2 linked regions of the Thermoleptolyngbya sichuanensis A183 genome follow. The protein of the gene in region 2 interacts with the protein of the main gene of each other region in a pairwise test. Links are inferred from orthologs where the notes say so. Each region holds a gene or a part of one and is shown on either strand. Other genes may lie near its edges. The genes, in order: HPC62_RS01635 and lysA.

Region 1 (10,564 bases), 2.1 Mb from region 2 along the record:
CTCGCTGCAAGAATTTAGCGTAGAGTCGCTGCAAGTGGTGGCCGATGTGCTGGCTAAGAGCGTGGTGCTGGCACACTACGAACTGGGCACAGCTAGCGTCTTCGACCAAATCGAACCCTTCGCTGCGGGGCTACAGCGCACCACCAAAAATGAGCGCTGGGGCAAAGAGCTCCTGCGGCAGCTCGGACGGACGTTATCCATTCAGCATAAAATCGTGGGTCGGGTCGAAATTATCGACAAACCCGACCTGCTTTGGGAAGCACCCGAACTGGAGCGACTTTACGCCCGCTTAGAAAATGAGTATGAAATCCGCGATCGCCATCAGGCTCTAGAACGCAAGCTAGGACTGATTTCCAGTACAGCAGAAACAGTATTAGATCTACTCCAGCACAACAGCGGCCTGCGCGTAGAGTGGTACGTTGTTGTGCTGATCGTAGTGGAAATACTGCTGTCGTTTTACGACATCTTTGTCAAGGCCTGAGCACATAGCCCGCAGACTGCCCTAGGCTGCTCCACCCGAAACCCGTACCAGCGAAACATGCCCATCGGACGGCTTAATCTGGAACTTTACGAGGTTCGCCAATTCTTGAAGCTGGCTAATTGCCTCCGCGCCTTCGAGCTTCATTAGCTCGCGATCGTCGCGCATTTCTGTCCAGGTAATGCCATAGTCTGACACCAAAAAGCGGATCAGGTGGTTCTCGCCCAGACTCACCATAAAGGACGCGCTGTTCATCTGACCGCCGCAGGTATAGCAAGATGCGAGGTAACCCTGGCGCTCCAGCACAATGGCCAATGCCTGGAGATTCATTACCAGGTCATGTACAAACCGACGGTGCTGTTCTGCAAGTCGCAAAAACATCTTCGACCTCCAATCACCACACTCTATAACATCACATTCGACTATTCTAGATTGTCGTAACCTTCTTTTAGGTATTTGTAGCTATTCGAGACACAATTGCCTCGTCCTAAATATTAAAACATTCTTACGAAAAAGGAGCTTATAGCGAAAGTATGAAAAGAGGTTGAAAATCCTGACTTTTAGGACGCTAGCTTAGTTCTAAAGCCCTATAGATATCTCCGGTCACACTCGGCATGATCATCAATAAATTCCTATGGATGATCAAACAACCCTCGGTGAAAAAGTATGCTCTCTCAATCTGATCGCCGCAGACACCCCTGAACAGTCCTAACCGATATCCCTATATCCCTTGGTCAGCCAGCTTATGCAAGAGGAAAGCGACCTAATTCGACTTCAGAACCCACTCTACCGCTGTCTACAGCCTGATCCCATCGGATTCCGTAAGCCTGCACCGCTCACAACCACATCTTTACCCCAACTTCGTAAAGCGACCTACCTGGCAGATAAGACTCCACAACCCAAGTCGTAAGAAGGTAAAACCCTGCCCACTCAATTTTTCACTAGATTCAGACTCTGAGCCAGCTCGGAGCAAGAGCTTTATAGCGCCTGTACCTGTGGTGTTTGCGATTCTGCCAAGAACTCGTTCAGTCGGTTCTGTTGAATTCTGCCTGTTAAATCCTGTTTGTTAAATTCTGTTGGACTACGCGACTTTACTCCTCAGAGCGTTGCTCCCAAACACATTCTAGTTCGGGATCTTTGAAGTGGGAAGTTTAATCAGGATTCGATGATGAAAGCTGTTGGCGTGATCTCCATGTTCGAGCGATCGCCCCAAATGTCTCCAACGCTTGCGTTCAGGGTAGCCAGGGATATTGACGAAAATCGGGCGATCGCTTTTCCAGAAACGCCTGCTTGCCCTCGCTGCCTTCTTCTGTCATGTAATAGAGCAGCGTTGCATTGCCCGCTAGCTCTTGCAGTCCCGCCTGCCCATCACAATCAGCATTAAAGGCAGACTTCAGGCAGCGGATGGCGATTGGGCTTTTCTCCAGAATTTCCTGCGCCCAAGCGATCCCCTCGGCTTCCAACTGCTCCACAGGCACAACACAGTTGACGAGTCCCATATCGAGGGCCTGCTGGGCGGTGTACTGGCGGCAGAGATACCAGATTTCTCTCGCTTTCTTTTGTCCAACAATGCGGGCCAGATAGCTAGCGCCAAAGCCCCCGTCAAAACTGCCGACCTTGGGCCCAGTTTGTCCAAAAATAGCGTTATCTGCGGCGATGGTGAGGTCGCAGACAACATGGAGGACATGGCCGCCGCCAATGGCATAGCCCGCCACGAGAGCAATCACCACCTTGGGCATCGTGCGGATCAGTCGCTGCAAGTCCAGTACGTTCAGCCGGGGCGTGCCGCCTTGATCTAAATAGCCACCCTGACCGCGCACGCTCTGATCCCCGCCCGCGCAAAAGGCGTATTTCCCGTCCGTGTGGGGGCCCGCTCCGGTCAACAGCACCACCCCAATCCGGGGATCTTCGCGGGCATTGCTAAAGGCATCGTACAGTTCGGCAACCGTCTCTGGGCGAAAGGCATTGCGCTTGTGGGGGCGGTTGATAGTGATTTTGGCGATGCCATCTGCCTTGTGGTAAAGGATATCTTCGTAGCTTTTTGCAGTCTGCCAGTCCGCGTGCATGGTAGGGATCGATGCCAGAAAAAAGTGAGTGGGTAAGTTAGCGAGAACGCCAGCACAGGAAAGCGAAGAGAAAGCAAGCAACCGTGCAAGAAACATTGGTGGGCGATCGCCCTACGAGCCTACCACGTTGTGCGATCCCGCAGTTGACCAATCCCAACCCTACCCCACCCCAGAACCCCCTACCCCCTTACAATTCTTCCGTTTCGTTCTTCGTTCTTCCCTCTTCGTTCTTCCCTCTTCGTTCTTCGTTCTTCGTTTTTCATTTTTACGGCCTACAAAGCACGTAAATTCCCCAGTAGGGCGATCGCATTATTGCCAGAATTCCGTAATCCCACGCGAATCCTTCGATTAGGCAGGGGGCAATCTGAGGGCAGAGCAGCAGAGGGCGATCGCAGTGTGCCCATCAACCTCTAGCCGTAGCTTAGAAAGCTCGTAAATTATTCACACTGCAATGTCTACAGCACTACCCCAACTTCATCAATAAAGCGTTAGGTTGGTTGCAGTAGCGGCTCTCTACAGCTTGTAGAAAAGGTTAACTAACAGTTTCTTATCCGCTCCTTTTGCTGCCTTCTCGCGGTTTACTTAGCGGTTTACTTACCGGATTAACGCAAACTTAGCGCAAAGTCCTTCTCTCACCGTCACATCCCTCCATTGCAGGGCGAGGTATTGACATGAATTGGTCGCATTACAGAACCCCGGATCTGGCGCTCTCTAGCTGGACATGGCTCCCCAACGACGCTGCAACAAGTCACTCCAATACAGCCCCCCAGCCCCCAGCCACGCTCTACAGAACAGCATTTGTTGCACCCTCGCTGCGTCCGCAGTGTGCGCCATTGCAACCCCTACGCCAATGGCTCAACAATATTGAAATTTCAAGTGAAGCTCAGGCCCGTCGGATTTGTCAGGCGATCCCCGCCCGGTGTCCCTTCGAGCGAGAGGTGCGGGTCTTGGGGAAAACGATTCTTCGGATTCCGCCGCTGTGTAAGCTCAATCCCGTCTACGAAGAGGTTGTAGCGCTTCGGTTTCGGGCACTGTGTTACCTAGCAGACGAATGCCGGGTAGATGTAACGCCCTACTGCTAAGCCGGACGCATTTACGGATTCGCTGGGGCTTTGCCGAGAATCGACAAACGCCTATGTTAGTTCTCGAATTTGAACTGGCGAATTTGAACTGACAGATTTGAACTGGTGAATTTGGATTACCAATCAGGCGGTGCGGGGCTTCCAGCAATTCTATCCGTAGCGCCATTTGGGAGCATTGAGACAGACCCGCTTCACAACGTCCCAAAAACGCAAGAGTGCTGATGCAGCACTCATACCCCTGCGCCGGACATGCACGACGATCTGTACGTCTACCGTCTCTATACTTCTGCCGTCTCTGCCGAAGCAGCTGTGGCTGGAAGCTCCAGACAGTAGCCTGCGCCGTAAACCGTTTTGATATAGCGGGGATGGCGGGGATCAGGCTCTAGCTTGGTTCGCAGATGCCGGACATGAACCCGAATCGTCTCAATATCATCGTCGGGATCATAACCCCAGACTTCCTTCAGAATTTCGCTAGGGGAAACTGTCTGCCCATGCCGTTGCAGCAGGCAGTGCAGTAGCTCGAATTCCAAATGGGTGAGCTTTACGGTCTGGTCAAACCAGATAGCTTCTAGCCGCTCTGGCACCAGCGTCAGCGGGCCATAGTTCAGGATTTCCGTATGCTTTGCTGCCTGGGGAATGCGATCAGTGCGGCGCAGGAGGGCGCGGACTCTCGCCAGCATTTCCTCCACCTCGAAGGGCTTGGTGAGGTAGTCGTCTGCGCCCGCATTGAAACCTTCCACCTTGTCTTGGGTCTGACTGAGGGCGGTGAGCATTAGCACGGGGATGTCGGCTGTGCGCTCGTCTCGCCGAAGCCGCTGGCACACGGTAAAGCCGTCTACCTTTGGCAACATCAGATCGAGCATAATCAGGTCGGGCAACAGTTGCAGTGCCAACGCCTGACCTTTGACCCCGTCTGCGGCCTGGCTCACGTCATATCCAGCCATTTCTAGATTGACGGCTACTAGCTCTGAGATGGAAACGTCGTCGTCGATTACAAGTATCCGAGGCATCATTAAAAACTGGGTTTAACGTTTAGAAATTCTATGGAATCTATTGTTTTTATAACGGATCAATAACAAAAGCTACAAAGCCGTTCAAACATTTGTAGAACTTAAACAGAATATACGAGCAATTCTAAATTTTTTCTGCTCAAAATGCACCCTCCCGGCTGGAGGCTGGATCAGGAGCCTGCAAGCTAATACGAGAGATGGCTTGGTAGGGAGTTGCTTGAAGAACCAGAGCAGGCATTGCTCAGACCTTGCGCGATCGCTCTCTGCCCGCCCTCTGTCCTTGTGAATTAGGAACTAACCTTGCGTCGCAGATTTTGCGCCGAAATTCTTATATCGCCTAGCGCCAGAGATTTTTTCGATTAGCTCGACAACTCTGCCCGTAGCGCGTAGTCGCGGAATCGGTTGAGATCGGCTTGCAGCGTCGATTCCACCAGGCGACCCAGAAACAGGTTGTCCATCACTTTGCCCAAAATACCGGGGATCGCGTAAGACACCGTGAGCTTTACTACGCTGCGATCGCCCCGATCGTAAAACCGGATTGCGCCCCGGTTGGGCAGTCCGTCCACCGATTCCCACTGCATGATCTGGTGTTGCACCAGCTTGGTGATACGGGACTGCCAGCTAAACTCGAACCCACTAGAGGCCAGCTTCCAGCGCGACAGGTCCGGGTTATCTGGCTGAATTGTCACTGAGTCGATCCACTTCATCCACTTGGGCATTTGCTCTAGGTCAGACCAGAGTCCCCACACCCGCTCGATGGGCGCTTCGACTTCGACTTGAACGGTGTGATCTAACCAGTCGGCCATGATGGGAGAATGAGAAGCTGCGATCAGTTGGGGCTACTGCTTTACTCTACAAAGTTTCTGGGGAAGAGGGAAGGAGGAAGAGGGAAGAGGGAAGAACGAAGAGGGAAGAACGAAGAACGGAGCTGCTTTGAAATCGGCAGGCATGACGATATTGGCGATTGGCGGGAATGGGGCAAGAGGACAAGTTTGCGTTTGTTGAGGCGTTTTTGGAGGGGCGATCGCGCCAGCAAACGAGGCGATCGCTCCAAGGGGTTGTGCCGCTCGATGCCGTCCATGTGCAAAAGCAGGGCAAGACCTTGGTGAACTTTAGCGCCAATGACTATTTGGGATTGTCCAAACATCCGGTGCTGATTGCCGCTGCCCAGGACTATACGCAGCGCTACGGCACGGGTGCAACTGCGTCGCGGCTGGTGACGGGCAGTTTCGACATTCACCAGCAGCTAGAGGCGGCGTTGGCGGCGGACTGCGGACGCGAAGCGGCGCTATTGTTCAATTCTGGGTTTCAGGCAAATGTAACGGTTTTGGGGGCGCTGCTCGACCGACATGCGCTGGTCTTGTGCGATCGCCTAGTTCACAGCAGCTTGCTCAACGGCGCACTAGCCAGCCGCGCCACGCTAACCCGCTATCGGCACAACGACCACGAGCATCTGGAATCGCTGCTGCGACAGGCGGTGAATCAGCGCTACAGTCGTGTCGTGATTGTGTCGGAAACGGTGTTCAGCATGGATGGCGATCGCGCGGATGTCGATCGGCTTGTTCACCTGGCGCAGACCTACGGCGCGATTTTGTATCTGGACGAGGCCCACGCGATCGGGGTGCTGGGTGCAGGGGGAATGGGGCTGGCGATGGGCAATCCTGGCGTAGATCTGGCGATGGGCACGCTGGGCAAAGCCTTTGGTGCGTTTGGTGCGTTCCTGGTTTGCTCGGCGCGACTGCGGGACTATTTGATCAACGCCTGCCCCGGCTTTATTTACACCACGGCGTTGCCCCCCAGTGTGATTGGGGCGATCGCCGCTGCGCTGAAGCTGATGCCCAGTCTGGAGGGCGATCGCCAGAGGTTGACCCGGCACGCAGAGACGTTGCGAAACCAGCTTCGGGCGGCAGGATTCGACACCGGGCCATCCTCCACGCACATTATTCCTATCATGCTGGGCGAGGCGGAACGGGCGCTGTCCCTGGCTCAATGGCTAGAAACCCAGGGCATCCTTGCTGCGGCCATTCGCCCACCAACGGTTCCCCAGGGGACGGCACGACTGCGGCTCGCACTCTCTAGCCAGCACACCAGACAGCATTTAGGATCATTAATTGGCGCGTTGAGGAACGGGCATGGGCAGCGGCATTGAGGCGATCGCCTATCACGGCTGGGGGTTTGACGCAGACCTGTGGCAGCCGTGGGCGGCGGCGTTGAAAACTGCGGGCGTTGAGGTGCAACTATTCGACCGGGGCTATTTTGGCTTGCCCAATCAGCCCGGTTTTAGCCAACAGCCTTCCCGTAAAGTGATTCTGGCTCATTCCTATGGGCTGCATCTCTGTCCAGTTGAGCAGATGCATCAGGCCGATCTAGTGCTAGTCTTCAGCGGATTTTCATCGTTTCATCCGCTGTCGGGGCGATCGCGCGATCGCTCAAAAAGCATTCTACAAATCATGATTCAGCAGTTTGAAAAAACACCGAGCCTGGTCTTGCAAAACTTCTACAAAAAGTGTTTCTCACCCGTCGAGATTGATCCAGCCTGGTGTGAACCTTCTGAAAGTTTTCGGGTTCGCGAAAATCGGCTCAATTCTGCACTCTTGCTGCAAGATTTGCAACGGTTAGATGAGTCGATTCAGAATCTCGACCACTTGCCGCAAACATCTTATGCCATTGCCTTTCATGGACAGAGCGATCGCATTGTTCCATTTCCAGATACCCCTGAGCAAGCCACGCATCTGCTGGCGAGGGCGGAGTTTATCTCGATTCCCGATGCCGGACATCTGCTGCATTTAACGCATTTTGAGCGCTGCTGGGAACGAGCGATCGCCGCTATTCATTCTCTACCTCCCGCATGATTTTAGAAAACAGCGCTAATGCTTTAGAGAAAACCCATGCAAAATGCCAGATTGAAGAAGCCTTTGGACAAGCTGCAAAGCAATATGATCAGGCAGCTTTGGTGCAAAAAGAATGCGCGGCCTGGTTGCTAGAGGAACTCGATCGAGTGCGTCCTGAACTGACTTCTGGAAATGTGATTGAGCTTGGCTGCGGTACGGGTTTTTTGACTCAAGGATTAGTAAAGAAGATGGGCGATCGCCCTCTGGAAATTACTGACTTATCCCAATCAATGCTCACCGTGTGCCAGCAGAAAGTTTCTCAGATCAGCCATTCCTCTGAAATGACCTTCAGAACCCTTGACGGCGAACTTTGGCAACCCATTTCCAGGAGCTATGCGTTGATTATTAGCAGCTTCGTCGTGCAGTGGTTTCAGCAGCTTGAGCCTGCGCTAGATCGCTGGATTTCTGCCCTCAAACCGGGCGGCAAAATTCTCATCTCGTTTCCGACCTATCACAGTTTTCCAGAGTGGAAAGCAGCCTGTCGAAGCCTGGACTTACCCTTTACCGGAAATCCCCTGCCTGATCCGGGGGCGATCGCCCAATTCCTCGCATCTCGGCCTGTTCAAACTCGATATTGGCAACAATCCATCGGCATTTCCTTCACGTCTTCACGCGATTTCTTCCGAAGCTTAAAGCAAATTGGTGCGGGAACTAGCCTTTCCCAAACCAAGCTTTCCATTTCAGACTTTAAACAGTTGGTTAGCGCACTCGATGAATTTGCAAGTCTTTCCGGAGGAATTCACTATGACGTAGCCTATTTCACTATTTCTCGCAATAAACTTTAACCAAAGATGCCGTCATGTTTCCAGAAAAATTCTTCATTACAGGAACCGATACTAACGTAGGAAAAACGGTCGTCTCTGCCTTGCTAACTCTTGGGCTGAATGCGTCCTATTGGAAGCCGATTCAGTCGGGGCTTGATCCGATCAGCGATACGGATTACGTGCGGAAAGTCACTGGTTTAGATGACTCCCATTTCCTGCCAGAAAGGTTCACGCTAACGCAGCCCCTCTCTCCCCATGCCGCCGCTGAGATTGATGGCGTTCAGATCTATCTTTCCGATTTTCAGCTACCCTCTCAACTGCCATATAAACCTCTCATTATTGAAGGGGCAGGTGGGCTAATGGTGCCGCTCAATGAAGAGGATTTTGTGATTGATTTAATCCGACAGTTTCAGCTTCCGGTTTGTCTGGTGGCTCGCAGCACGTTGGGTACGATTAACCATACCCTGCTGTCGCTGGCTCAACTGCGGCGGATGGAAATTCCTATCTTGGGTGTGATTGTGAACGGCCCCAAAAATGAGGGAAATCGAGCGGCGATCGCCCACTACGGCAACGTGCCCATTCTTGCAGAACTGGAGCCACTGGCCGAGGTCAATCCCGCTACACTCAAGCAAGCATTTGATCAGCTTTTTCGAGCTTAAATACCTTTTTAAAGCCATGCATCCTCACATTTGGTATCCATTCACCCAAGCGAAAACGGCGCTGGAACCGCTAAAGGTCAAATCCGCGCAGGGTGTTTGGCTAGAGCTAGAGAATGGGCACAAAATGATTGACTGCATCTCAAGCTGGTGGGTCAACACTTATGGACATTGCCATCCTAAAATTGCTGAGGCAATCTATCAGCAGGCGCAGCAGCTCGAGCAAGTCATTTTTGCTGGGTTTACCCATGACCCCGCAGAGCAACTGGCGGAAAAACTAGTCGCAAAACTGGGCGCTCCGTTTAATCGGGTCTTCTTTTCTGACAATGGCTCAACGGCGGTCGAAGTCGGGCTAAAGATGGCGTATCAATACTGGGTGAATCAGGGGCAGGCAAGAAGCACATTTCTAGCATTTGATGGAGCCTATCATGGGGACACCTTTGGCGCAATGTCAGTGGGTGCGCGTTCCTTATTTTCGGCGGTGTTTTCCAACTTGCTATTTAACGTGGAGTTTGTTCCATTTCCCTCAACCTATTGGGGCGATCGCACGGCTGAAGAAACAGAAGCAAAGGTGCTTTCAATCCTTGAGAAAGCGCTAGATGAACGGGGCGATCGCATTGCAGGAGTGATGATTGAGCCGCTGGTGCAGGGAGCGGGTGGAATGCGGATGTGTAGACCCCAGTTCTTGCAAAAACTGAGGGCGATCGCCCAGTCTTTTAACACACTGCTGATCTTTGATGAAGTGATGACGGGCTTTGGGCGCACGGGGGATTGGTTTGCCTGTCATAAAGCAGGCGTTTCGCCTGATATTCTCTGTCTTTCTAAAGGAATTACGGGCGGCTTTTTGCCGTTTGCTGTAACAGTCTGCTCAGAAGAAATTTACCATGCATTCTATGATGACGAGCCGCTGAAAACGCTGTATCACGGACATAGCTATACGGCCAACCCGCTGGGCTGTGCGGCGGCGCTGGCAGGGCTAGAGCTAATGACTGAATACGAGCCGCAGTTTCGCAGTATGGAAGCAAAACATCATGCACAGTTGGCTCAGTTGAAAGACCATCCTGCTGTTGAAAAATTGCGCGTTACGGGCACGATTGCAGCGATGGATCTGGTGACCCAAGAACGATCGGGATACCTCAACACAATTTCGCTGGAAATTCGTCAGCGGGCGATCGCCAAAGGTCTGCTGCTACGTCCACTTGGAAACGTTCTGTATATTCTGCCGCCCTATTGTATCCGTGATACAGAGTTGGCCCAAATCTATCAGGGAATTGGAGAAATCTTGACGGATTTGTCCAAAGATTTTCTAATTTGAAGTCACCTGAAGATTCAGGCTTCACGCCCAATTTTCAGCACCCACAATCAGCACCCACAATCAGCACCCACAATCAGCACCCACAATCAGCACCCACAATCAGCACCCACAATTAGATTCCTGAAAGCTTCTACCCGCTAGAGGGTCACCCGCTAGGGATATGATGAGAACCTGCCCTGATGTTTGCGTCAAGACCTATGGCTGCGTCTTCTATCCCTGTACTGCGCCACGACTGGACAACTGAAGAAGTTCTCGATTTGCTGCAACAGCCGCTGATGGATCTGGTGCATCGTGCCCAAACG
Region 2 (10,749 bases):
GGTCAGCATCAGCACCAATACGACATCAATCCCATGCAGCAGCAAGGACTGAGTCCAGCCAGGGTTTGTCAGCCATTGCTTTAGCAAAGATCCCATCAGTTAACTGGTGCTAGGCATTATGCCCCGTGTAAATTGCAGCTATGGCAGGCGCGATCGCACCTGAAAACAGATTTCCTGAAAACAGATTTTAAGAATGGGGTTAGGGACAGGTATTTCCCGAAATCCGTGGCAAACCGCCCAAAAACGTCTCTTCACCACAAGAGATACCGTGAAAACTTCAAACCAGGCGATACGTCTTAACCATCCGTTAAAAAGCTGTCAGGACTTACGCACTTGCGATAAGTTTTCTGGGTTTTGGATGATTTCTGGCGGGCGCAGCCCGCCAGAAATCATCCAACTGCGTAAGTCCTAGCTGTATTACGGAGGACAGAACGCACCCCCCAATTGTAAGAGCGGGAGGCAAGAAGAACCAGTGAGTGACCGATGGGATCGGAAAGCTAGGGGGTTGCCCTTTCCCTGATACACGTCTCTGACGGATGACTCCGGAGATCAGCAAGCCGGAAAAATCTTGCAGTGCACAAACGAGATCACGGCTGGACGGGGAAAGGGCGATCGCCCTTCACGCTGCTCTCGCCAAAACCAGTCTTGTCTTCACCACTCCGGGTCATCAAGTTCAGGTTTCTGGGCTTTAAACGATTTTCGCGGGCACAGCCCACGAAAAATCGTCCAACTGCATCAGTCCTATAAGTTGCCATTGCACAACTTAACTTCTCTTCCCCGGTAGCCCTCAGCCCTCGCGCCGCACCAGTCGCTCTGGCAGGCGATCCTGGCGGATCAAGTCTTCTACCGTTTCGCGCTGCAAGATCAGGCTGGCATCGCCCTGGTTGACCAGCACCGCCGCTGGACGAGGCAATCGGTTGTAGTTGGAGGCCATGCTGTAGTTATATGCGCCCGTACCCATCACCACCAGCACGTCCCCTGGCTCAGTGGGGGGCAGTTTTGCGTCTTTGATGACGATGTCGCCCGATTCGCAGTGCTTTCCGGCGATCGCCACCGATTCTGTCATCGGGGCCGACAGCTTATTAGCCACCACCGCGCGGTAGACCGACTGGTAGGTAATCGGGCGGGGATTGTCGGACATGCCGCCATCGACCGTGACGTAGGTGCGAATGCCAGGAACTGTCTTTTGTCCCCCCACGCGATAGGCCGTAACGCAGGCTGAACCAATGAGCGATCGCCCCGGTTCCGCAATCAGTCGGGGCATCGCCACACCCTGCCGCTGGCAGGCGCGAATAATGCCCTCGCAAATCACCTTCACCCACTCGTCAATGCTGGGCGGATCGTCCGACTCGGTATAGCGGATGCCCAGTCCACCGCCAATATCCAGTTCACTAATCGGCAGTCCATACTGCGCTGCTTTGCTCAGCCATTGCACCATAACGCTGGTCAGATCTTGATGGGCCTGTAGCTCAAAAATTTGCGACCCAATATGCGCGTGTAATCCAACACACAGCAGCGCAGGCTGCTGGCTAACGTAGGCAAACACTTCGTCCAACTGCTCAGGATCGAAGCCAAACTTGCTGTCCAAATGTCCGGTGCGGATGTATTCGTGGGTGTGGCACTCGATGCCGGGGGTCAGGCGCAGCAGAATGCGAATCGGCTGGCCGCCAGCAGTTTCCGAAGTTTCCGAATCAGCCGCCAGAGACACCAGGGTTTTCAATTCCTGCCAATTGTCCACGACAATCGTGCAGCCTGCGCTGACAGCCAGCGACAACTCCTCAACCGACTTATTGTTGCCATGCAGGTAAATCTTGTCGGGCGACACGCCTGCTTTTAGCGCAGTGTAGAGTTCTCCGCCAGAGACGACATCCAGCCCCAACTCTTCGCTATCTACCACTGCACACACGGCCAGACAGTTCCAGGCTTTGGAGGCGTAGATCACCAGCGACTCGCCCGGATAGTATTGACGAAAGGCCTCTCGATATTGACGACAGGCTGTTCGCAGCGTTTCTTCATCTAATATGTACAGCGGCGAACCAAATCTCTCCACCAGCGTTGTCACGTCGCAGCCGCCGATTTCCAGATGGTTCTGTGCGTTGGCGCGGGCAGTCAGCGGCATTAGAACTTGATTCGGTGAAGCAGTCGCAGGGTCTAACGTAGGCAAGTATTGACGACCAGAGTTGTCTAGAGCAGGTGCAGGAGTCGAAACCATCGGGCGGAACTGTCCTTGTCTTTACAGGAGGGTTTGCAGAGGAATGCTAGAGGGAATGCCAATTTTTCTAGTTTACAATTGGCACCTACCCTTCTTGGAGGGATTGAAGATGGATTTTCTGGATCGCAGATAGGCATGGACACGCTATATCTGTCGCTGTTGACACGGGATCAAGTCGATGCCGCCGTGGCGCTGGATCGGCAGTGTTTGGGTGGCCTGTGGACGGAAGACGGTTATTTGAGAGAAATTGACAGCCCAAATAGCACGCTGCTGGCGCTGACCGCTGCGGCAGCGGATGGGGAAACCTCACTCGCTGGGCTGGGCTGTCTGTGGATGATTCTGGACGAGGCGCACATCACGACGCTGGCAGTGCATCCGGCACAGCGGGGGCGGGGGCTGGGGCAACTGCTGCTGACGGCGTTGATGCAGGCAGCGTGGCAACATCAGATGCACTGGGCAACGCTGGAAGTGCGGGCATCAAACAGAGCGGCGATCGCCCTCTATCAAAAATTTGGCTTCACGGATGTCGGCCTGCGGCCCCGCTACTACCAAAACCCCGAAGAGGACGCGCTGATTCTCTGGCGCAGGGGGCTGCAAGAGCCAGACTTCTCAGACACGCTGCGGCAGTGGTGGGGCTGGGTGGGCGATCGCCATCGTCAGCATGGGTGGAACCTGATCCCCGCCCAATCCCCTACCCAAGAAGAAGCAGGCGATCTGGGATTTTCTGCCATCCCTCTTGACATAGGTATCTTTTCCTAGCAAGATCCCCTTCGGAGCAGCAAGCGTGCGATCGCATTCTTCGCTTGCATTCTTTGGTGCGCTCGTTTCGGGATCAGGGTCTTGGCTGGGGTCGGTTGTCTCCGTTGAGCAGCCGGGTGGATTCACTTACCCTATGCTAGAATCAGCAGTACCGGCACGCAGCAGGTGATAGAGACTGCCATGTTTGAACGCTTCACAGAGAAAGCCATTAAGGTGATCATGCTTGCCCAGGAAGAAGCTCGTCGCCTGGGTCATAACTTTGTAGGAACGGAACAGATCCTCCTGGGTCTGATTGGAGAAGGGACCGGTGTCGCCGCCAAAGTGTTGAAGTCGATGGGGGTCAACCTCAAGGACGCTCGGATTGAAGTTGAAAAGATCATCGGTCGCGGGTCGGGCTTTGTGGCGGTCGAGATTCCCTTTACCCCACGAGCCAAGCGAGTTCTAGAACTGTCGCTCGAAGAGGCTCGCCAGCTTGGACACAATTACATCGGTACAGAACACCTCCTTTTGGGGCTGATTCGCGAAGGTGAAGGTGTGGCCGCCCGGGTTCTCGAAAACCTGGGCGTTGATCTCTCTAAGGTTCGCACCCAGGTGATTCGGATGCTGGGTGAAACTGCCGAGGTCACGCCGGGCGGCAGCCAGGGACGCACCAAGACCCCCACGCTGGACGAGTTTGGCTCGAATCTGACTCAGATGGCGGGCGAAGGCAAGCTTGATCCCGTGGTCGGCCGTCAGAAAGAGATTGAGCGCGTGATTCAAATCTTGGGTCGCCGCACGAAGAACAATCCGGTGCTGATTGGAGAGCCGGGAGTCGGCAAGACGGCGATCGCCGAAGGGCTGGCCCAGCGCATCTCCAGCGGCGACGTGCCCGATATTCTCGAAGAGAAGCGTGTGGTGACTCTCGACATCGGCTTGCTGGTGGCGGGCACCAAATATCGCGGTGAGTTTGAGGAACGCCTCAAAAAGATCATGGACGAAATCCGCCAAGCGGGGAACGTCATTCTGGTGATCGACGAAGTTCACACGCTGATCGGCGCAGGCGCAGCAGAAGGGGCGATCGATGCGGCTAATATCCTGAAGCCCGCGCTGGCACGGGGTGAACTCCAGTGTATCGGCGCAACGACGCTGGATGAATACCGCAAGCACATCGAGCGCGATGCGGCTCTGGAGCGCCGCTTCCAGCCCGTGATGGTGGGTGAGCCGTCGGTGCAGGACACGATCGAGATCCTGCGGGGTCTGCGCGATCGCTACGAGCAGCACCACAAGCTGAAGATTTCTGATGCGGCACTGGAGGCTGCTGCTAAGCTGTCTGACCGCTATATCTCAGACCGCTTCCTGCCCGACAAGGCCATCGACCTGATCGACGAAGCGGGCTCCCGCGTCCGCTTGTTCCACTCGCAAATGCCCCCGGCTGCGAAGGAACTGGATAAGGAACTGCGCCAGGTTCAAAAAGAGAAAGACGATGCTGTTCGCAATCAGGACTTTGAGCGGGCAGGCGAATTACGCGATCGTGAGATGGAGCTACGCGCCGAAATTCGCGCCATCGTCCAATCCAAGCAGAGCGAGGCAACGGGCGGCGAAGATTCCCCGGTGGTGACGGAAGAAGATATTGCCCAAATCGTTGCAGCCTGGACAGGCGTTCCAGTCAATAAGCTCACGGAAACCGAATCCGAGAAGCTGCTGCACATGGAAGACACCCTACACAATCGCCTGATTGGTCAGGACGAAGCTGTGAAGGCCGTGTCTCGCGCCATTCGTCGCGCCCGCGTGGGCTTGAAGAACCCCAACCGTCCGATCGCCAGCTTTATCTTCTCTGGCCCTACGGGGGTCGGCAAGACGGAGCTAACCAAGGCTCTGGCGGCCTACTTCTTCGGTTCCGAAGATGCGATGATTCGCCTCGACATGTCGGAATACATGGAGCGGCACACCGTTTCCAAGCTAATCGGGTCGCCTCCCGGCTACGTCGGCTACAACGAAGGGGGCCAGCTTACCGAAGCGGTTCGTCGTCGCCCCTACACCGTGGTGCTGTTCGACGAAATCGAAAAAGCCCACCCCGATGTGTTCAACATGCTGCTGCAAATCCTGGAGGACGGTCGCCTGACCGATGCCAAGGGTCGCACGGTGGATTTCAAGAACACCCTGCTGATCATGACCTCCAATATCGGTTCCAAGGTGATCGAGAAGGGCGGCGGCGGTCTGGGCTTTGACCTGTCTTCGGAAGACATGGCTGAGTCCCAATATAACCGCATCCGTTCTCTGGTAAATGAGGAACTGAAGCAATACTTCCGCCCTGAATTCCTCAACCGTCTGGATGAGATTATTGTCTTCCGTCAGTTGACGAAGGACGAGGTGAAGCGGATTGGTGACATTCTCCTGCGGGAAGTATCGGGTCGCTTGCTGGAGCAGGGCATTACCCTCGAAGTCACCGAGAAGTTCAAAGATCGCCTAGTGGAAGAGGGCTATAACCCCAGCTACGGCGCTCGTCCCCTGCGCCGCGCCATCATGCGCCTGTTGGAAGACTCCCTGGCAGAGGAAATCCTCTCAGGGCGAGTCAAGGATGGTGATGTGGCCGTTGTGGATGTAGGCGAAGACGGACAGGTAAAGGTGCTTCCGGGTGAAAAGCGGGAGTTGCTGCCTCAGTCTGCGGAGTAGCGGTCAATAGCTGTGGCGGTTAATAGCTGTAGCTGTAAGTAGCTATAAATAGCTGTAAATAACTGCTGTTTGCCAGCACTTGTTTGCAAGCACTATCTAAGCACTGTCTTGTGTTGAGGGCTGGGTTGCCGGATGGGTAACCCAGTTTCTTTTTGCGCTGATTCGGGCCATGCCTTTCACCCACTCCCCTCCGTTTGGTAGAATCAAATGCTTGACATTTGCAAGATTTACCGATTTGCAAAGACCAATTTGCAAGACAGATAACCCTCGCTTCACGGAGATTCCTTCCCTATGGCTCGGATGTATTATGATGCAGACGCGAATTTGGACGTTTTGGCTGGCAAAACGATTGCCATTATTGGCTACGGCTCGCAGGGCCATGCCCATGCCCTGAATCTGCGCGACAGCGGGCTGAATGTGGTGGTTGGCTTGTATCCGGGTAGCAAGTCGGCTGCCAAAGCTGAGGCGGAAGGGCTGACCGTGAAGACGGTGAGCGATGCTGCTGCTGCCGCAGATTTCATCATGATCCTGCTGCCGGATGAGGTGATGAAAACGGTCTACAAGAACGAGATCGAAGCGCAACTGACCGCAGGCAAGGTGCTGGCATTTGCCCACGGCTTCAATATTCACTTTGCCCAAATTGTGCCCCCTGCGGATGTGGATGTGGTGATGGTGGCTCCTAAGGGGCCGGGACACTTGGTGCGGCGCACCTATGAGCAGGGTGAGGGCGTTCCGGCGCTGTTTGCGGTGTATCAAGACGCAACGGGCCGGGCACGCGATCGCGCGATGGCCTACGCCAAAGGCATCGGCGGCACCCGCGCAGGCATTTTGGAAACCACCTTCCGTGAAGAAACCGAAACCGACCTGTTTGGCGAACAGGTGGTGCTGTGTGGCGGTCTCAGCGCCTTGATCAAGGCGGGTTTTGAGACGCTGGTGGAGGCGGGCTATCAGCCTGAGTTGGCTTATTTCGAGTGCCTGCATGAAGTGAAGCTGATTGTGGATCTGATCGTGGAAGGCGGTCTGGCAAAGATGCGCGACAGCATCTCCAACACCGCAGAATATGGCGACCTAACTCGCGGCCCGCGCATCGTCACCGACGAAACCCGTGCGGAAATGAAGAAGATCCTGACGGAGATTCAGACGGGACAGTTTGCTCGCGAATTTGTGCTGGAAAACCAGGCTGGCAAACCGGGCTTCACCGCCATGCGCCGCCGCGAGGCCGAGCATCCCATTGAGGAAGTCGGCAAAGATCTGCGGGCCATGTTTAGCTGGCTGAAGAAGGCCTAGCCTGGGGTAATTGCTCTCCAGCGCTGAGGCGAGAGCGGGTTGGAGTTAGGACTTGGAAAGACCTGTTTGGCGCGATCGCCAGACAGGTTTTTTGTTGGGTCAGAGTATTTCTCTCTAGAGGCATAGGGCAGCAGAGGGGCGATCGCCGCCTGAGGTAGAGGAACTCCTGCTTGCAGACAGATTATCTTACGGTTGCGCGGTAACTCCTGACGCATCGGCCTCTATTCAGCCGTTACTCCAGCCTTTACTCAGCCTCTATTCTTGAACCGCTAATCATGAAGACTATCTTGACCCATAGTCCAATTGCGATCGCCATCTTTTGGATCTCCGTCTATCTGGGACTGACGCTTGTTCCGCTGCTGGTGCTGCTGCTCTATCCGCCGATGTCCATTGAAGCGCGGGGCTTCTGGGTTGAGTTTTCGGTGGCGCTGGGATTTGTGGGGCTGGCGATGATGGCGCTGCAATTTGCGCTGACGGCACGGATCAACCGGGTCGAGGCTTCTTACGGGATCGACATTATTCTGCAATTTCACCGCTACATCTCCATCGTGGCGGTGCTGTTTATCCTGGTGCATCCGGCGATTTTGTTTATTAACCAGCCGGAAACCGTGGCTCTGCTCAATTTTCCAGAAGCGCCGTGGCGGGCCCGATTTGCCGTCATGGGGACGCTGGCGCTGGTGGCGCTAATTATCACCTCGATCTGGCGCACGCGACTGAAAATTCCCTACGAGGCGTGGCGCACGCTGCACGGATTGCTGGCGGTGCTGGCGCTGGGGCTGGGGCTGGCGCACGCGATTGGGGTTGGCTATTACCTATCGCTGTTTTGGAAGACGGTGCTGTGGGGGGCGATCGCCCTCGCTGCCCTCTGGCTCTTGGTCTATGTGCGTCTGGTGAAGCCGTGGATGATGTTGAAAAAGCCCTACCTGGTGGAAGCGGTCGAGTCTCAGCGGGGCGATAGCTGGACGCTGGCGCTGCGACCCCACGGCCATAACGGCTTCACCTTCCAGCCGGGCCAGTTTGCCTGGATCACGCTGGACGTATCGCCGTTCCACATGCGCGAGCATCCCTTTTCGATGTCCTCCAGCGGCAGCCAGTCCGACCGTATCGAGTTTACGATCAAGGCGCTGGGCGACTTTACCCGCGAAATTAAGCACGTACCGCCAGGAACGCGGGCTTACCTAGACGGCCCCTATGGCGTGTTCACGAGCGATCGCTATCCAGACACCGCCGGGTTTGTTTTCATTGCTGGGGGCATTGGCATCACGCCGTTTATGAGCATTCTGACCACCCACGCCGAACGCGGCGACGATCGCCCCCATCTGCTGATCTACGCGGGCGATCGCTGGAACGACCTCATCTTCCGCGAGGAGTTGGAAGCCCTGAGGGACAAGCTGGATTTGCAAATCGTCTTCGTTCTCCGCCATCCGCACGAGGGCTGGACCGGGGAATCGGGCTACGTTGATAAAGCCCTGCTAGAACGCTACATTCCCCACTATCGCGGCAGCCGTCAATACTTTATCTGCGCCAGTCCCCGCATGATGGATGCAGTCGAAGCCGGACTCCACCATCTCCAAGTGCCGCCCACGCACATCCACATGGAACACTTCAACCTAGTGTAAATGGCTTTGAGTCATGAACAGAATCATGACATTGCTGGAAGCCCTAAAGAAGCTTGGCAGGCAATCCGAAGATCGCAAATCCAAAATCGCAAATCCAAAATCGCAAATCCAAAGTCGAGAATCGACACATTTCCCTATGCGCTACATCCTGATGCTGCAACTGGTTTCTATCATCACCCTCAACTTGGTGATGGGGTCAGCGCTATTTGCTTGGTTGCAAAGTCGCCCTACCTCCGAGGTGCCAGATGCCACGTCATATCAATTCTCTAAATACCCACTACACATAGAGCATCGACAATCCAATCCCACTGAGTCAGCGATCGCAGCGACTCCGCCGAAAGGCGACAAACCCACTGGCTGATGGCGTGCTGGAGTTGGCAAACATCATCAAAGTGAACCCAAGCTAGCTCCCGCTTGAGTTCCCGCCAGACCCGCTCAATGGGATTGACCTCAGGGCAATAAGGCGGCTGAAACACCAAGATGACATTGTCCGGTATCGTCAGGGTCTGAGCCGTATGGGCTGCGGCATTATCCACCTGAATCAGATGTAAATCATCGGGGAACTGAGCCGCAAAGCTGTGCAAAAACGCCTCAAAACAGGAACTGTCGAGATGAGAAAACTCGACTATCCACGATGCACCGCTCAGCGGTTCCACTAGACCGTACAGCCACCGATACACAAAGTCCCATTGAACTGAACCAATCGGCTGCACCCCAAAGCCCGTCAACTTGCGATGTTGAACCGTCAGCAGTCCGACGCGGCTCTCATCGCTGCACCAATAGCGGATTCGCCCCCCGTAGCGTTGTCTCAAGGCTGGCGGAATCGACTGGCTTATCTGGGCTGCAAGGTTTGCTGAACGGACTCGCACGCCCCAGGAGTCTGCTTCTTTGACACCGGACGGGGCACTTTGAGCTTCGCTTTGAGCCGATAGCGCACCGTCTTATGCACCGTCTTGTAGGGGACGGGTTGACCATGCACCGCTGCGAGCCACTGCTGCACTGCTCCATAACTGCTAAAGCCTTCTGGATCTTGCAGTTCCCGCTCCAAAGATGCCAGGACTTCACCGCTAATCGCTCGCGGTCGTCCACTGCGAGATGCCACCTTCACCAACGCTTCGAGTCCACTCTGTCGATACTGGCTCAGCCAACGAGACACGGTCGTGCGATGGCAACCGCTCAGTTGGGCTAACTGCTCAACGCTCTTCGCTTGTCCGGTTTTTAACCACCACAACACCTGTACTTTACGGCGCTGTGATGACCGTTGCTGTTGTTCCAAGACGGCTTTTAGTTCTTCTGCTGTTTCAGCGATATCGATTTTGAGGACTCCACTCGTGGCGGCTCGCTCTAACGTCTTCTTACATGTAGCAGATCTTCTTTAGTTTGGACTAACTGGCATCACAATAATGCTCAACAGGATGCCATAAAGAATCTGCTCAACCGTTCATAACAGTTGAACTTAAGGAATTGGATACAATCCTGCTCGCAGTTAAGCTGCTGTTGCAACCGGACTGTTCAGGGATTGTTCGGATGTCTTGCGTTTCGAGGCTCGTTTTTTGACCATCGGATAGCAGGGACGAGGAGTTGGCTTGTGCCCCTTGCCTCGTCCTGGCGATTTACCACGAGGTTTAGGCGCAGGAGCAGGGGTGCCAATCGCTGCCAAAATGCCTGCAAACGCTTGTGCGACCCGACCCGGAGTCAACGTTTCTTGCGGTGCCTGCCAGGGCAAGGGGTGGTCAGTACAGTCCTTTCGCGCTAACCACAACTGCCAACTGAGCAACGGCATCAGGCTGCTCCACTGTTCGGTTGCCGATACAGAACTGAACTGGGGATGTGTCCAATATAGCCTCTGCTTGGCAAAGCGATACCAGTGTTCAATGGCAAAGCGACGGAGGTAGTGCAACCACAGGGTTTCTAACGGAGGCATCTGCTCACCCAGCCAAACTAACCACAAAGGAGCCAAGCGTCGCGTGCTGCTCTGTGTCTCCAGCACCTCCACGCGCAACACTTCCATTGCCCGTTTGGGGGATTTGCGGAAATGGTATGCACTCCAACGACTGACCCGCACTCGTCCCCAGTTGGGATCATCGACTTCAACGGTTTCGACCGGGACACTCCAAGTGTCAGGGTCATTGAGTTTCATCTTATGTCCATGCTTGGCAGGTGCGCCTCGCCCTCGATACGCTGGGGGCGCGCCATAGACACATCGATTGGATGTAACCC

What was found.
Region 1: the proteins of lysA (region 2) and HPC62_RS01635 interact in binary tests that used the Escherichia coli proteins (3 or more experiments, as listed by UniProt). The link is inferred for Thermoleptolyngbya sichuanensis A183 from one-to-one orthologs.

The regions. Positions count from the first base shown.
Region 1 is NZ_CP053661.1:356,171-366,734, reverse strand. Bases 2,771-5,540 are described here. They hold HPC62_RS01635 (response regulator transcription factor), read right to left. Parts: upstream 4,637-5,540; coding sequence 3,905-4,636; downstream 2,771-3,904. Other genes in these bases: HPC62_RS01630 (SRPBCC family protein), read right to left, coding at 4,996-5,442; HPC62_RS01640 (Mo-dependent nitrogenase C-terminal domain-containing protein), read left to right, coding at 3,216-3,626. Also shown: HPC62_RS01655 (RMD1 family protein), read left to right, coding at 1-481; HPC62_RS01650 (DUF1815 family protein), read right to left, coding at 503-859; menB (1,4-dihydroxy-2-naphthoyl-CoA synthase), read right to left, coding at 1,711-2,544; bioF (8-amino-7-oxononanoate synthase), read left to right, coding at 5,610-6,785; HPC62_RS01620 (alpha/beta fold hydrolase), read left to right, coding at 6,769-7,488; HPC62_RS01615 (methyltransferase domain-containing protein), read left to right, coding at 7,485-8,312; bioD (dethiobiotin synthase), read left to right, coding at 8,327-8,950; bioA (adenosylmethionine--8-amino-7-oxononanoate transaminase), read left to right, coding at 8,967-10,262; biotin synthase BioB, read left to right, coding at 10,475-10,564. UniProt on the Escherichia coli protein: Response regulator member of the two-component regulatory system CpxA/CpxR which responds to envelope stress response by activating expression of downstream genes including cpxP, degP, dsbA and ppiA.
Region 2 is NZ_CP053661.1:2,490,392-2,501,140, forward strand. Bases 1-2,955 are described here. They hold lysA (diaminopimelate decarboxylase), read right to left. Parts: upstream 2,213-2,955; coding sequence 788-2,212; downstream 1-787. Other genes in these bases: cdaA (diadenylate cyclase CdaA), read right to left, coding at 1-96; rimI (ribosomal protein S18-alanine N-acetyltransferase), read left to right, coding at 2,348-2,955. In the rest of the region: more of rimI, read left to right, coding at 2,956-2,971; HPC62_RS10440 (ATP-dependent Clp protease ATP-binding subunit), read left to right, coding at 3,152-5,623; ilvC (ketol-acid reductoisomerase), read left to right, coding at 5,915-6,910; HPC62_RS10450 (ferredoxin reductase family protein), read left to right, coding at 7,186-8,529; HPC62_RS10455 (IS630 family transposase), read right to left, coding at 8,796-9,341; HPC62_RS10460 (helix-turn-helix domain-containing protein), read right to left, coding at 9,362-9,805; HPC62_RS10465 (NF041680 family putative transposase), read right to left, coding at 10,016-10,749. UniProt on the Escherichia coli protein: Specifically catalyzes the decarboxylation of meso-diaminopimelate (meso-DAP) to L-lysine. Is not active against the DD- or LL-isomers of diaminopimelate.